DNA from 2 places in the Bradyrhizobium sp. NBAIM08 genome. Region 2 is predicted to be linked to the other one. Evidence: predicted binding sites of a transcription regulator. Region 2 holds the regulator's gene; the other holds the start of a gene.
The links. The regulator LexA, encoded in region 2, represses DNA repair genes until DNA is damaged. The targets are predictions, from matches to a motif close to TGTTCNNNNTGTGTTCNG.

Region 1 (7,761 bases), 110 kb from region 2:
GCCGTCGACCGAGCCGAAATTGCCCTGCCCGTCCACCAGCAACTCGCGCATCGAGAAGTCCTGCGCCATGCGCACCAGCGCGTCGTAGATCGCCTGGTCGCCATGAGGGTGGTATTTACCCATGACGTCACCGACGATACCGGCGGACTTCTTGTGCTTCTTGTCGGGCGTGAAGCCCTGCTCGTTCATCGAGAACAGGATGCGCCGATGCACCGGCTTCAGGCCGTCGCGCGCATCGGGCAGCGCGCGCGACACGATCACGCTCATGGCGTAATCGAGGTAGGACTTCTTCATCTCGTCGAGGATGGAGACGGGGCGAATGTCCGAGGGTTGCGCCGGCTGGTCGCCGGGCTTGTTATCGTCGTCAGCCAAGGGGAAATCCGGTGAGGTTTTATCTGGGAATCATATAGCGCATCACACCCCTGATAACCACCCTTGCCGAGCTCTGGGGAAGCGCTTTTTCCGACTGTTTTTCCAGAGACTTACGCCCTTCGCGCCACGGCCGCGGACGAGGCCGGAACGGACTGGGCGGAACCGGCTCTCACGCCCCGAAAGTCACCCGGTGCATGATGCGCCCAGGCACCAGCGTGAACAGTCCCGCCACCACCAGGGCGCCGAAAAAGATGAAGATCATCATCCGCCGGTGGTCGGCGACGCGATGGGTGCGCGCACGCCATACCGCCAGCGGCAGCACCGCCAGGGTGAAGATCGACAAGACATGGATCGGGCTGAACGGCCCGACCAGACGGATCTCGTGGATCCAGAACGACGAGGCGGCCACGAACACCATCAGGACCACCCAGATCCAGCCGATAGTCCGGTGCGGCAGCGTGCCCTTGGGGGCGGAGAACTGGAAGAGGCCAAGCACAAGGGCGGCCATTGCGGCAAAGGCATGCAGCGGGACCACCGGCGCGGCCTCAAGCAGCGGCGCAAGGCTCATGCAGGGCTTCCTCGTGTCCGGCGGAGACTGATGTGAGTATGATTAACATGAAAGTTAATATCATTCACATCACATCTCGCCGAAGACTTGAGGCGCACATAAGCTTAGGCCGGAAAAGCCGTCGACCAAAGAACTGTATTTATGTAGCAGGAACTCTCGGAAGCCCGCCCGAAAAGCACTGACCAATCATCCCGCCGATACCTGACCGATCGTCTCCGAGAGCGGCAAAGTGACCAACGTCCTTTTCGTCTGCAGCGCCAATCGCCTCCGCAGCCCTACCGCCGAGCAGGTGTTTTCGACCTGGCCCGGGATCGAGACCGACTCGGCCGGCATTTCGAACGGCGCGGACGTCTTGCTGTCCGCCGAGCAGATTGAATGGGCCGACGTCATCTTCGTCATGGAAAAGACCCACCGGACCAAGCTGAACCGGAAATTCCGCTCCAGCTTGTACAACAAACGGGTCATCTGTCTCGACATTCCGGACGACTATGAATTCATGGATCCTGTCCTGGTGCGGATCCTTGAAAACCGAGTTGGCCGTTATCTGCGCCGAGACTAGCCGCCTCTTCCGAAGTCCTAGAACGGGATGTCGTCGTCCATGTCGCTGTTGCGGCCGCCGCCGGCGGCAACGGGACGGCGCGGCGCGCTGCTGACGGGTCCGGAGGAGCCGAAGTCGCCGCCCGGCTCGTCGCCGAAGCTGCCACCTCCGCCGCCGCCACCGCGGCCGTCCAGCATCGTCAGCGTTGAGTTGAAGCCCTGCAGCACGACCTCGGTCGAGTATTTCTCGACGCCGCTCTGGTCGGTGTACTTGCGGGTCTGGAGCGCGCCTTCGATGTAAACCTTTGCGCCCTTCTTCAGATACTGTTCGACGATCTTGCAAAGCGGCTCAGAGAAGATCACGACGCGATGCCACTCGGTCTTCTCCTTGCGCTCGCCGGTGTTCTTGTCGCGCCAGGTCTCCGAGGTCGCGATGCTCAAATTCGCGATCGGCCGCCCGTCCTGGGTGCGGCGGATTTCGGGATCCTTGCCGAGATTTCCAACCAGAATGACCTTGTTGACGCTTCCCGCCATCGCCGCTCTCCACTCCGAATGCCACTGAATTTCAAAAGGGCGAATCCGCTGCCCGCGTTCCTCTGCGCCCGCCAGGGCGACCCTATACGCTTGCGGACACCGATCAGCCTGCCACCCCCAAGGTTATCCCCACATATAGCATCGCGCGCACGTTTGTTCCAGATTTGTTCTTCATCATGGGCGGGCAGACATTTTCCCGCGTGCCGCGAAAAACGTCAGCCCCGAATGGAACCTTTTCGAGTTCCCTTGAATAGGAAAAAACTCTTAACATTCATCAAGATGGAACCTGTCAATAGTCTGGCGAGTGTGGCTTTCCGGAGACGGACTCTGCCCTTTCCTTAGGCTACCTTTGCCTTGGAATTGATTCATATGGGTGTCGCGTCTGATCAGCCGCTTCAGGGACTTTCATGAAGCGGACGAAACTTGGGGAGACTGCAATGAATAAGATTCTTTTCGGCGTAATCAGTGCAATGGCATTGGGGCTGTCGGCTCCGGCAAGCGCGGCGGATATGGCTGCGCGTCCCTACACCAAGGCTCCGGCCCCGGCGGTCGCCGCGGTTTACGACTGGAGCGGCTTCTACATCGGCGTCAACGGCGGCGGCGGCACGAGCCGCAAGTGCTGGGACTTCGTGACCCCGGTCACGGGCGTTCTGGTGGCTGAAGGCTGTCACGATGCGACCGGCGGCACGGTCGGTGGTCAGATCGGCTACCGCTGGCAGTCGGCCAATTGGGTGTTCGGCCTCGAGGGCCAGGGCAACTGGGCTGACTTCTCGGGGGACAACGTCAGCCTCCTCTTCCCTGGAAGCGCTTTGGTCACCGGTGATCGTAACCGCTCTCACATCGATGCTTTTGGCCTGATCACGGGCCAGGTCGGTTATGCCTGGAACAACGTGCTGCTCTATGTGAAGGGCGGCGCCGCCGTAGTCGGGGACAAGTACGACGTCTATGCCGCTCCTGGCACGCCTGGCGCCGGCACGCTGCTGGCGTCGGCTCGCGAGACCCGCTGGGGCGGCACCGTTGGCGCCGGCCTGGAATTCGGATTTGCTCCGAACTGGACGCTCGGCGTCGAGTACAACCACATCTTCCTCGGCGACCGTACGATCGCCTTCACGACGCCTGCGGGCGTTGCCTTCGGGAGCGATCGCATCAGTCAGGACGTCGACATGGGTCTGGTCCGCTTGAACTATCGCTTCGGCGGCCCGCTGGTCGCGAGGTACTGATATCCCACCTATCGTGAGCGAAACGAAGGGCCGGCCCCAGCGCCGGCCCTTCTTTTTTTCGGCACATGCCTGGACGTAAATAAGTCAGCAACCATCACCTTTTCCGCTGTTGTGGCTTTTCGGAGACACAACTTGCGGCTTTGGTGGTGTAAAGACGGCGTCAGTTGGGCCGTTTGAGTCCGCTGCCCTTCCGCCACGGAAGGCAACAACAGAAACTGGGACTGGGATTAAGTTGAAAATGAAGAAGGTTTTGTTGGCTTCGGCCTGTGTATTCGCCCTTGCGGCCCCCGCTTCGGCTGCTGATCTGGCAGCCCGCCCCTACACCAAGGCCCCCGCGCCTGTGGCCTCGGTCTACAACTGGACCGGCTTTTACCTGGGTATCGTCGGTGGCGGCGCCTGGGAAAACAGCTCCGATGATCCGCGCATGCAGGGCGGTTTCGTCGGCGGCACCGTTGGCTACAACTGGCAGACCTCCAACGTCGTGTTCGGCATCGAAGCTGATGGCGCGTGGGCTGACGTAAACGCCTCGGCGACCGGTCTTGTTGATTTTGGTGGCGCCCTCGTTCCCACGACGGTCAGTTCGCGTATCGACGCGCTCGGCACCGTGCGTGGTCGCATCGGCTGGCTCGCTTCCCCGAGCGTCCTGCTGTACGCCACGGGTGGTTACGCCTGGATCAACAACAAGATCAGCGTCAGCGCGCCCCCTGTTCTGAGCCTCTCGGAGAGCCAGTTCCATTCGGGCTGGACGGTCGGCGCGGGCGTCGAGGCGATGTTTGCTCCGAACTGGTCGGTCAAGGGCGAGTACCTCTATCGCAGCCTGGGCGGCGAGACCTACTTCTCGGGCGTCTTCCCGGTCAACACCGGCACTCTCGACCTCCACACCGTGCAGGTCGGCGTGAACTACCACTTCGGCGGCCCGGTCGTCGCCAAGTACTGAGCTTCGTCTCTGACGCATCATCGTCACGAAAGGCCGGCCTCGCGCCGGCCTTTTTGTTTGTTGCGGCCGCCCGTTCGCTCGCGCTTTTCGAAGGGGTGTGGCCGCTGGGTGACACAACCTTTGGCTTCAATGGTGTAAAAGCAATGACGTTGCTTGAGTCATAAGGTCCGCTGCTCTTCCGCTCTCCGGAAGACCGGAATGAGAAATGGAAGTGGGGAATGGATATGAAGAAGCTTTTGCTGGCTTCGGCCAGCTTGTTCGCACTCAGCGCGTTGGCACCGGCCTCGGCGGCCGATTTGGCGGCCCGCCCCTACACCAAGGCTCCGGTGGCACCGATCGCGGTGTACAACTGGAGCGGTTTCTACCTCGGCGCCAACGCCGGCGGTGGCTGGAGCCGCAACTGTTGGGATCTCACCAGTGTCGGCCCCTTCGTGGTCGCTCCGGCGGTGGCCGAAGGTTGTCACAATGCGACCGGCGCACTCGTCGGCGGCCAGATCGGTTATCGCTGGCAGTCCGCCAACTGGGTGTTCGGTCTCGAAGCCCAGGGCGACTGGGCTGACCTGAAGGGTTCGAACATCAGCTCGCCTGCCGCGCTCGCGCCGCTGGTGAACGAGACCAGGATCGACGCCATTGGCCTCTTCACTGGCCAGGTCGGTTATGCCTGGAACAACGTGCTTTGGTACGTGAAGGGCGGCGCTGCCGTCACTCACAACAAGTACACTGGTAGTTTTGGCGGCGTTACGCTCGACACCGCGAACGAAACGCGCTGGGGCGGTACCGTCGGCACCGGCATAGAATTCGGCTTCGCTCCGAACTGGTCGGTCGGTGTCGAATACAACCACCTGTTCATGGGCAGGCACAACGAGACCTTCACCTTCCTCGGCGTGACCACTCGCACCGACAGCATCAAGCAGGACGTGGACATGGCTACCGTTCGACTCAACTACACCTTCGGTGGCCCGGTGGTCGCGAAGTACTGATCACGATCGACGTCACATCGTCACGAAAGGCCGGCCTCGCGCCGGCCTCTTTGTTTTGGCTGGGTGCTCCGCGAGCGGTTCCGCGCGTTCCTGCTGCCAGATCCCGCCAGCACGCCAACAATCCGTTGACGATTCGCAAGTCCCACTGGAAATCCGCCGCCGTTCTTCCTACGTTCGCTGCCATACCCATCGGCGCCGATCCCGGTTCCGGGCGCAGCGCGCCTTTTTTGTTGGCGCGATCGCGCACCTTTGGGCTTCCTTGAGGGCAACTCGGATGGATGAAGTGATCAAGGCGAAGCGCCAACAACAGAACGCGGGCTCCAGCCTGCGCGCAATTACGATCCGCGGCGCGCGCGAGCACAACCTCAAGAATATCGACGTCGAGATTCCCCGCGACAAGCTGGTGGTGTTCACCGGGCTATCCGGCTCCGGCAAATCCTCGCTCGCCTTCGACACCATCTATGCCGAGGGCCAGCGCCGCTACGTCGAATCGCTGTCGGCCTATGCCCGCCAGTTCCTGGAGATGATGCAGAAGCCCGACGTCGACCAGATCGACGGCCTGTCGCCGGCGATCTCGATCGAGCAGAAGACGACGTCGAAGAACCCGCGCTCGACCGTCGGCACCGTCACCGAAATCTACGACTACATGCGCCTGCTCTGGGCCCGCGTCGGCGTACCCTATTCGCCGGCCACAGGCCTGCCGATCGAGAGCCAGACCGTCTCGCAGATGGTCGACCGCGTGTTGGCGCTGCCCGAGGGTACCCGCCTCTATCTGCTCGCCCCCGTCGTGCGCGGCCGCAAGGGCGAGTACAGGAAGGAGCTCGCCGAATGGCTCAAGAAGGGCTTTCAGCGCGTCAAGATCGACGGCACCTTCCATGAGCTGGCGGAAGCTCCTAGCCTCGACAAGAAATTCCCGCACGATATCGACGTGGTGGTCGATCGCATCGTGGTGCGTGCCGATATCGGCCAGCGCCTCGCCGAGAGCTTTGAGACCGCGCTAAAGCTCGCCGAAGGCCTTGCCGTCGTCGAGTTCGCCGATGCGCCCGCGGCGGCTGCGCCTGCGGAGGAAAAGAAGAAGACCGCGAAAATCCACGACAAGAGCGGGCCCGAGCGCATCCTGTTCTCGGAAAAGTTCGCCTGCCCGGTCTCCGGCTTCACCATCCCCGAGATCGAGCCGCGCCTGTTCTCCTTCAACAATCCCTACGGCGCCTGCCCCGCCTGCGGCGGCCTCGGCGTCGAGCAGCATGTCGACGAAGACCTCGTCATCCCTGAGAAGGATCTGACGCTGCGCAAGGGCGCGATCGCGCCCTGGGCCAAGTCGTCGTCGCCCTATTACGTGCAGACGCTGACCGCGCTCGGCAAGCACTACAAGTTCACGCTCGACACCAAGTGGAAGGATCTGCCGAAGAAGACGCAAAACGCGATTCTCTACGGCTCGGGCGAGGACGAGATCAAGTTCTCCTACGAGGACGGGGTGCGCTCCTACGACACCAAGAAGCCGTTCGAAGGCGTCATCACCAACATCAACCGCCGCTACCGCGAGACCGAGAGCGAGTGGGCCCGCGAGGAGCTGGCGAAATATTTTCACGACGTGCCCTGCGAGGGCTGCAAGGGCTTCCGGCTCAAGCCCGAGGCGCTCTGCGTCAAGGTCGGTGGCAAGCATATCGGCGAAATCTCGGAGCTGTCCGTGAAGGGCGCCGGCGCATGGTTCGAGACCGTGCCGGAGGCGCTGAACGCGCAGCAGAACGAGATCGCGGGCCGCATCCTGAAGGAGATCCGCGAGCGCCTCACCTTCCTGCTCGACGTCGGCCTCAATTATCTGACGCTGTCCCGCTCCTCCGGCACGCTGTCCGGCGGCGAGAGCCAGCGCATCCGCCTCGCCTCGCAGATCGGCTCGGGGCTCACAGGCGTGCTCTACGTGCTGGACGAGCCTTCGATCGGCCTGCACCAGCGCGACAACGCCCGCCTGCTCGATACACTGAAGCGGCTGCGCGACCTCGGCAACACCGTGGTCGTGGTCGAGCATGATGAGGACGCCATCCGCCTTGCGGACTACGTGCTCGACATCGGCCCAGGCGCCGGCATGCATGGCGGCAACATCGTCGCCGAAGGCACGCCCGCCGAGATCATGCGCAACCCGAAATCGCTGACCGGCAAATACCTGACCGGCGAGCTCGAGGTCGAGGTGCCGGAGCGGCGTCCGCCGAACCATCGCCGCACCATCAAAGTGGTGAACGCGCGCGGCAATAACCTCAAGAACGTCACGGCGGAAATTCCGCTCGGCCTGTTCACCTGCGTGACCGGCGTCTCTGGCGGCGGCAAGTCGACGCTGCTGATCGATACGCTCTACCGCGCCATCGCCCGCAAGCTGAACAACGCCAGCGAGGGCGCCGCCCCGCACGACCGCATCGAGGGCCTCGAGCATATCGACAAGATCATCGACATCGACCAGTCGCCGATCGGCCGCACCCCGCGCTCGAATCCGGCGACCTATACCGGCGCCTTCACGCCGATCCGCGAATGGTTCGCCGGCCTGCCGGAAGCGAAAGCACGTGGCTACGAGCCCGGCCGCTTCTCCTTCAACGTCAAGGGCGGCCGCTGCGAGGCCTGCCA
Region 2 (7,761 bases):
AGGTGGTGATCGAGAATTATCCGGAAGGGCAGACCGAGGAGCTCGAGGCGATCAATCATCCCGACGATCCCTCGGCCGGCACGCGGAAGATCACGTTCGGCCGTGAGCTCTATATCGAGCAGGACGACTTCATGGAGAACCCGCCGAAGAAGTTCTTCCGCCTGTCGCCTGGCAACGAGGTGCGGCTGCGCTATGCCTATTTCGTCAAGTGTACCGGCGTGATCAAGAACGACAAGGGTGAGGTGGTGGAGCTGCGCTGCACCTATGATCCCGCGACCAAGGGCGGCAACGCGCCCGACGGCCGCAAGGTCAAGGCGACCATGCACTGGCTGCCGGCGGCGGCCTCCAAGCCGGCGGAGATCCGCATCTACAACCAGCTGTTCGCCAATCCGAGCCCGGATGCCTCGAACTTCGCGACCGATCTCAACCCGAACTCGCTGGAGATCCTCGCCGATGCGCGGGTCGAGGCGTCCGTTGCGGAGAGCAATTCGACCGAGCCGATGCAGTTCGAGCGCCAGGGCTATTTCGTGCGTGACAAGGACTCGACGCCCGGCAAGCCGGTGTTCTCGCGCACGATCGGTCTGCGCGACACGTTCGCGAAGGAAGTCGCCAAGGGTTGAGAAGGGCTGAGCAGGACATGAGCAGCGAGGCCGACGCCATCGTTTCCGCCATCATCGCGAAATGGTGCGCCGGCTTCGCGACGCTCGATGCGGCCGCGCTGTCCTCGCTCTATGCGAAGGACGCATTCTTCTTCGGCTCCAACCCGAAGCTCTATCGCGGCCGGGACGGCGTCGCCGAATACTTCAACGGCCTGCCGCGCTGGCGCAGGCCAAGCGCCGCGTTCTCCGATGTGCACGCCGCGCAGGCCGGCCCTGATCTGATCAACATGGCCGCGACCATCACGTTCGATCTCGCGGGCGAGCGGGATGATCTCGTCGTCAAGATGAGCTGGGTCATCATCCGCGAGGACGGCGAGTGGAAGATCGTCAATCACCACGCCTCCTCGCAGGCGCCGCTGATCTAGCAACGGGCGCCAGCCCGGAGAAAAGTAGGGCGCTCTTCGCCTGTTCCCGATCCGTACCGCTATTCGTGCAGCCGCACGGTCCGGTAGCCTCCGCAGCCGTCGCGTATCGTAAGGTGCAGGGGAATGGCGGAGCCGGGCCGGCCAGGACGGTCCCAGGGAGTTGCCGGGACGTGGCCGGTCGGCCGCGCGGCCGGCGGTTTTGCGCCGGTGGGCTTTGGCATCTGGCCGGCGATCATCGAGACGCTGCGCCAATGGGCTCGGGGCGAGGCCGGGCCTGGCCGGCTGTTGCCGTGGGTGCCGGTCGCCTTCGGCGGCGGCATTGCGCTTTATTTCGCCGCCGATCATGAGCCGGTGCTGTGGGTGGTTGCCGCCACAGCCATCGCGCTAATGCTCGGCGCGGTGCTGCTCCGGCGGAGCCGGCTGTTTGCGCCCGCCATCATGCTCGCGGCGGTCGCGGCTGGTTTTGCCGTGGCGACCTGGAAGACCGCGCGTATCGCGCACACCGTTTTGGCAAAACCGCTCTATTCGGTGTCGCTGTCGGGCTTCGTGGAAGCGCGCGACATCCGCGAGCGCACCGACCGTTTCGTGCTGCGCGTCAGCGCGATGGAGGCGCAGCGCAGCGACGTCAAGCTCGAGCGCGTCCGCCTCTCGGTGCGCAAGGGCACGGCGCCGGAGGTCGGCAGCTTCGTGCAATTGAAGGCGCGGCTGATGCCGCCGATCTCGCCGGTGCGCCCCGGCAGCTATGATTTCTCGCGCGACATGTTCTTCCAGGGCATCGGCGCCTCCGGCTTCGTGATGGGCGCGATCACGGCGTCCACACCGCCGGATGGCGGCGGCCTGCGGCTGCGCTATGCCGCCTTCATGCAGGGCCTGCGCGACGCGATCGACGCGCGCATCCGCGCAACGCTCGAAGGCGACAACCGCGCGATTGCGACGGCGCTGCTCACGGGGCGGCGCGATGCGATCACCGCGCCCGTGAACGATGCCATGTTCGTCTCGGGACTCGGCCATGTGCTGTCGATCTCCGGCTATCACATGGCGGTCGTCGCCGGCGTCGTCTTCTTCGCGGTGCGCGCGCTGCTGGCCTTGATCCCGGGGCTGGCGGCCGGCTCTGCCATCAAGAAATGGTCGGCCGCCGCGGCGCTGGTCGCGGCCGCGTTCTACCTGTTGCTGTCGGGCGCGGAGGTTGCGACGCAAAGATCGTTCTTCATGACGGCGGTGGTGCTGATCGCAGTGATGGTCGACCGCCGCGCCATCACCTTCCGCACGCTGGCGGTTGCCGCGCTGATCGTGCTTGCGGTCGCGCCGGAGGCGTTGGTGCATCCAAGCTTCCAGATGTCGTTTGCGGCAACGCTCGGGCTGGTGGCGCTGGTGCAGATCGGCATGCCGAACCTGCTCGCATCGCCCGATCATTCCGCGACTGCGCGGATCGCGTTGTGGGGCGGCCGGGAGATCGCGATGCTGTTCCTGGCCTCGCTGATCGCGGGGCTCGCGACCACGCCATACGCCGCCTTCCACTTCCATCGCGTGACCCCATACGGCGTGCTCGCCAATCTCGGCGCCATGCCGGTGGTCTCGGCGCTGGTGATGCCGGCCGGGCTGTTGGGGCTGCTCGCGGCGCCCTTCGGGCTCGACGGCGTGTTCTGGTGGGTGATGGGGATCGGCATCGAGTGGATGGTCCTGGTCGCGCGCTGGGTGGCGGCCCTGCCGGGCGCCGTCGGCCGCATTCCCGCCTTCGGGATCGCGCCGCTGATCGCAGCGAGCCTCGGGCTCATCGTGATGGGCCTGTTGCGCACGCCCTTGCGCTGGTCCGGCGCCCTGGTGCTGCTGGCAGCGATCCTCTGGGGACTGTCGGTGCGGCAGCCCGATATCCTGATTGCCGGGGATGGCGCGAGCGTCGCGATCCGGGGCGGGGATGGGCGCTTGCAGGTGATCCGCGCCAGCAAGGACAGCTTCCTGCTGAAGGAGTGGTTGGCTGCCGATGCCGATCCGCGCGATGCCGGCAACGCCTCGTTGGCGAGTGGGGTGTCGTGTGACGAGACCGGCTGCGTGGCGCCGCTCGCGGACGGAAGGCTGATCGCGTTGGCGACGCGCATCGACGCGCTGGCCGATGATTGCAGCCGCGCCGCGCTGGTGGTGACGGCGCGGCCCGCGCCGTCCGATTGCGCGGCGATGGTGGTCGATCGGGCGCGTCTTGCCAGCCAGGGCGCGCTGGCCTTGACGCGAAGCGGAGAGGGTTTTTCGGTGCAGGCGGTGAGGGCGCGAGGGGCAAGCCGTCCCTGGTTGCCGGCCGGCGCCGGCGAGGGAGATTTCGACGGCAGCCTCGTGCCGAAGACGGCCGTGCCCCGCAACCGGGACGCAACGCCGTCGGAGGCCGACTTGCAGGCCGACGATTGACGCGGGCGATTACAAATACCAAGCCAGCACGGCGCTAAGCCTTGCGTCGCCGATGACCGGCAGGGCCACCATTCGGCTCAGCCCGGCTGCGCGGGCTTCGGAGCCGGCGATCGAGCCGTCACGGGTGAGCTCGTCGTTGAGCGCGGGCATGCCGACGGCCCAGGCGCCGCCGATGCTGCCTTCGCCCCTGGCGATGGACTGCGCCGCATAGCGTGCGGCAAGGTCGATCTGCGCGCTGCAATCGCCGGCGCGAAAGACCAGCGCCGAACGGGCCTCGTTCGGGACCCAGATCTCGAAGCGTCGCGCAATCGGCGTTGCCTGCGCGGAGAGGAATGTCATGACCCAGGTCTGGTCGGTGCCGGTTCGATAGGGCACGCCTACGCCGAGATTGATCCCGACCTTGGCGGCGTCCTCCCAGCGCAGGAAGCTCTTGGCGTCGTGCAGGTCCTTGATGATCAGCGGCAGGCCCGCCTTCCATGTACGTCCGGGCAGGCCGAATCCGCGCGGAAATCTGGTGTGGCGGGAGTTGAATTCGAACATGTCCGCCGTGCCGTAATAGCCATCGACGAGCCCCATCTCATGCGAGAGATCAGGATCGTTGTGCCAGAGCTCGATCGCGCCGACATGCGCCTCGTCGTCGCCGCAGAACAGCACCAGCACGGCTTGCAGGAATTCGCCCGCGAACACCGGCACCGCCACGCCACAGGTGAGGCCGGCCGCAACGGCCTGATCGGTCCGCTTGAAATAGGAGTTGGCGAATTTCGTGAGGATGACGGGGTGGGCACAGGCCCAGGCCTTGCCTGGAAGTCCCTCGTCATATCCGAAGTGCAGCTCTTCGCTGACGGCCTTGAACGCGGACAGCCCTTCGTCGTAGAGGCCGCCGCCGAATTCCAGCCGCATGCGCGCCCGGTCGGGTACCCAGAGTTCAACGACGCGAATGAAGGTCTTCATGGAGCCTGTCCGCCGCCTCAAGCCATTGCAGCATCGGTCATCTGGCTGCGGAGCGGACGTTCAAAATTCAGGCAGGACGGCTCAAACTTCGTGCGGCGACGAGGCGCGGAGGCTCGCCGATCGAATGTCCTGAAACACAAACTCACCGGGCTCGCCGGCCTCGGCCGGCGACGGTAATTTCAATCCGGGCCTCGCCCCGTCGGGCGCAGGGCGTCAGCCGATCGGCAAGCGCGTGATCGTGGGCGGCCGCGTCTCGGCGACGATCTGCGGCTTGTGCTCGCGCTCGGGCACCGGCTGCGTCACCGGCAATTGCAGCACGGTCGCGCGCTGGCCTTCGACGAGCTGCGTCACCAGCACGTATTTGCCGTCGGGGAATTCGATCGCGTCATGATGGCGATCGGGAATGTGCGGGTCGATCTTGCCGAACTTGCCGACGCGAGAGTTCACGGTGCGCGTCCAGATCCAGCGGTTGTCGTAGCGGACATTGTCGGCGAAAGCGAGCTCCGTCCCCGGCAGCAGACAGACCGCGACGGAGGGATCGGCTTCGGAAGCGAAACCGCGCGTCGAGGTGCCGCGGAAGGTTGTCGTGACGATCGTCTCGCCGACTTCGGCGGGGCGCGTCGCGACGGCATGCAGGCTGTAGTCACACATCGGGTGCTCCTCATGCTGGGATAGCGACCCGCGTCTCTTTCGAGGCGCAGGCCTCTATCAGAGTGGAAGCATACAACGCTCTGCTCGGTTATGGGCAAATCTGCGGCTCGCGTCCGCAGCGCGCGATCACATTATCTTTCCCGGATTCGATAGGAACAAACCTCGCGTCCTTGCATTCGGCCGGAGCTATCAGCACTGCCGGCACAACTCTACCGGTGAAGCAGAGCGAGATTGCTGTGCGCCTGCGCGGGCGAATGTCGCGCGGGAGGATGGACCGGACAGCCGGCGCAGAACCAGAGAAACCGTCCAGCCGGAGCGGACAAGTATCCGCTCCGATCCTGGATCGCCGATGCCGATCGAAACGCGCGCGGCGCTTGATGTTTCCCGTATCAGTACTTCCGGTAAAGCCCGATCAGCTTGCCCTGGATCTTCACGCGGTTCGGCGGAAGAATGCGGACCTCGTAGGCGGCATTGGCGGGCTCAAGCGCGATCGAGGCGCCGCGGCGGCGGAAGCGCTTGAGCGTGGCCTCCTCGTCGTCGATCAATGCCACCACGATGTCGCCGGTATTTGCGGTCTCGTTGCGCTGGATCAGCGCCATGTCGCCGTCGAGGATGCCGGCCTCGACCATCGAATCGCCGCGCACTTCGAGCGCGTAGTGCTCGCCCGAGCCGAGCATGTCCGGCGGCACGCTGATGGTATGGCTGCGGGTCTGCAGCGCCTCGATCGGCGTGCCGGCGGCGATGCGGCCCATCACGGGCACCGCGACGGGGCGCTCGCCCTCGTCCGCGGGCGGGCTGGAGCTCGCGCGCACCTTGCCGAGATTGCCCTCGATCACGCTCGGGGTGAAGCCACGGCGATTGCCGGCGGCGGCCTGGAGCTCGGGCAGCTTGATCACCTCGATGGCACGGGCGCGGTTGGGCAGGCGGCGAATGAAGCCGCGCTCCTCGAGCGCAGTGATCAGGCGATGGATGCCTGACTTCGAGCGCAGGTCGAGCGCATCCTTCATCTCGTCGAAGGACGGCGGCACGCCGCTTTCCTTCAGACGTTCGCTGATGAACCGCAGAAGCTCGTATTGTTTGCGCGTCAACATCTCGACCAAAGTCCCCCGGTTGATGTCGTTCGATTCCGACACGATGAAGCCGGCACTAAGCCGCTACATCCTCGAAACAAATCATGAACGGACACTATATGTTCGATATGTGTTCCGCAACTGCTTAATTTATGGTGAACGCGGCCAAGCTCGCGGAATGCGTGTGGCTGGGCGGCTCAGACGGGCAGCCGGAGCACCTCGCAAGGCGTGCCTGCCTCGGCCTTCGGCGCGAACGGTGCGCGCACCAGAAGTACCTGTGCCGCAGCGAGATTCGCAAGAAGGGAGGAGTCCTGATGGCTGACCGGAAGGGCGACGCGCGTGCCGTCGTCGCGCTCCTCCAGCCGCGCACGCAGATAGTCCTCGCGCTGGTCGTTGGCGGCGAGATCGCGGCCCAGCACGGCGCGCTCGCGCCGATGATGAATCGCTGAACGGCCCGACAGGGCGCGAATCAAGGGGACCATGAACAGGAAGGCGCACACGTAGGACGACACGGGATTGCCGGGCAGGCCAATCACGCGCATCGCGCCTATCCGACCGTGCATCATCGGCTTGCCCGGCCGGATCGCGATCTTCCAGAACGCCATCGCGATGCCTTCGCCCTTGAGCGCCTGCTGGACCAGGTCGTGGTCGCCGACCGAGGCACCGCCGGTCGTGATCAGGATGTCGGCGCCGCTCTCGCGCGCGCGGCGGATGCCGGCGGACGTCGCCTCCAGTGTATCGGCGGCAATTCCGAGGTCGATGGTCTCGGCGCCCTCGCTGCGGGCGAGCGCATGCAGGGCATAGCCGTTGGAATAGACGATCTGGCCGCGACCAGGCGTGGTGCCCGGCATCACGAGCTCGTCGCCGGTGGCGAGAACGGCAACCCTCGGGCGGCGGATGACGGCGAGATGCGGATGATTCATTCCGGCGGCAAGGGCGAGATCGCGCTCGGTGAGGCGGATTCCCTTGCGCAGCAGCACGTCGCCTTCGCGGAAGTCGACGCCTGCAGGGCGGATGTGCCGGCCGAAACTGGCGGCTTCCTTGATCGTCACATGTTTGCCGTCGGCAGCCGTGTCCTCCTGGATCACGACGGCATCGGCGCCGTCGGGAACGACGCCGCCGGTGAAGATCCGCACGGCTTCGCCGGGGCCGACGCTTCCCGCGAACGGCCGGCCCGCCGCGACCTCGCCGACGACGGTCAACCTCGAATCGTTTGCCGCGTCGGCCGTGCGTACGGCATAGCCGTCCATCGCCGACATCGCCTCCGGCGGCTGCGTGCGCCGCGCCGCGACATCGCGGGCGAGCACACGATGGTAGGCCTCGTCGAGGCAAACCATCTGTTCAGCCAGCGGCTCGACGCCGGCCAGCACCGCGGCAAGCGCGTCAGAAACCGGCATCAGGGCCACGGGCGAACTCCTGCTGAGCACATCAGTCAATGGGCGGCGAGAGTTCTAGCCGAGTGCAGGCGTGAGGCAAAGCAGCACGCGGGATGATTTATCCTGCGTGATCGCGGGGTGGAGGAGGTCGGCTCAACTCCGCCGCGGCATGATGCGGAAGGCGAGACAGACCGGAACGAGGATTGCCATGGCAAGGACGAGAATGACGAGCGCCACGGCCAACATCGTTCAACGCCCCGTCGGATCGCCCGGACTGATGTCCGCGACGTCG

Region 1: a site for LexA is predicted at 2,166-2,183, ahead of I6F37_RS00290 (single-stranded DNA-binding protein). Genes of this name have one in related genera too.

What each region holds. Positions count from the first base shown of each region.
Region 1 is NZ_JADYVR010000001.1:58,515-66,275, forward strand. Features, by position in the region: gene gyrA (DNA gyrase subunit A) at 1-372, opposite strand, end outside; gene I6F37_RS00280 (DUF2306 domain-containing protein) at 542-940, opposite strand; gene I6F37_RS00285 (low molecular weight protein tyrosine phosphatase family protein) at 1,170-1,499, shown strand; gene I6F37_RS00290 (single-stranded DNA-binding protein) at 1,517-2,011, opposite strand; gene I6F37_RS00295 (outer membrane protein) at 2,449-3,231, shown strand; gene I6F37_RS00300 (outer membrane protein) at 3,470-4,168, shown strand; gene I6F37_RS00305 (outer membrane protein) at 4,393-5,148, shown strand; gene uvrA (excinuclease ABC subunit UvrA) at 5,423-7,761, shown strand, end outside.
Region 2 is NZ_JADYVR010000001.1:171,987-179,747, reverse strand. Features, by position in the region: gene I6F37_RS00860 (glutamine--tRNA ligase/YqeY domain fusion protein) at 1-620, shown strand, start outside; gene I6F37_RS00855 (SgcJ/EcaC family oxidoreductase) at 638-1,024, shown strand; gene I6F37_RS00850 (ComEC/Rec2 family competence protein) at 1,148-3,421, shown strand; gene I6F37_RS00845 (GAF domain-containing protein) at 3,431-4,372, opposite strand; gene I6F37_RS00840 (hypothetical protein) at 4,586-5,023, opposite strand; gene lexA (transcriptional repressor LexA) at 5,413-6,114, opposite strand; gene glp (gephyrin-like molybdotransferase Glp) at 6,291-7,499, opposite strand; gene I6F37_RS00825 (hypothetical protein) at 7,719-7,761, opposite strand, start outside.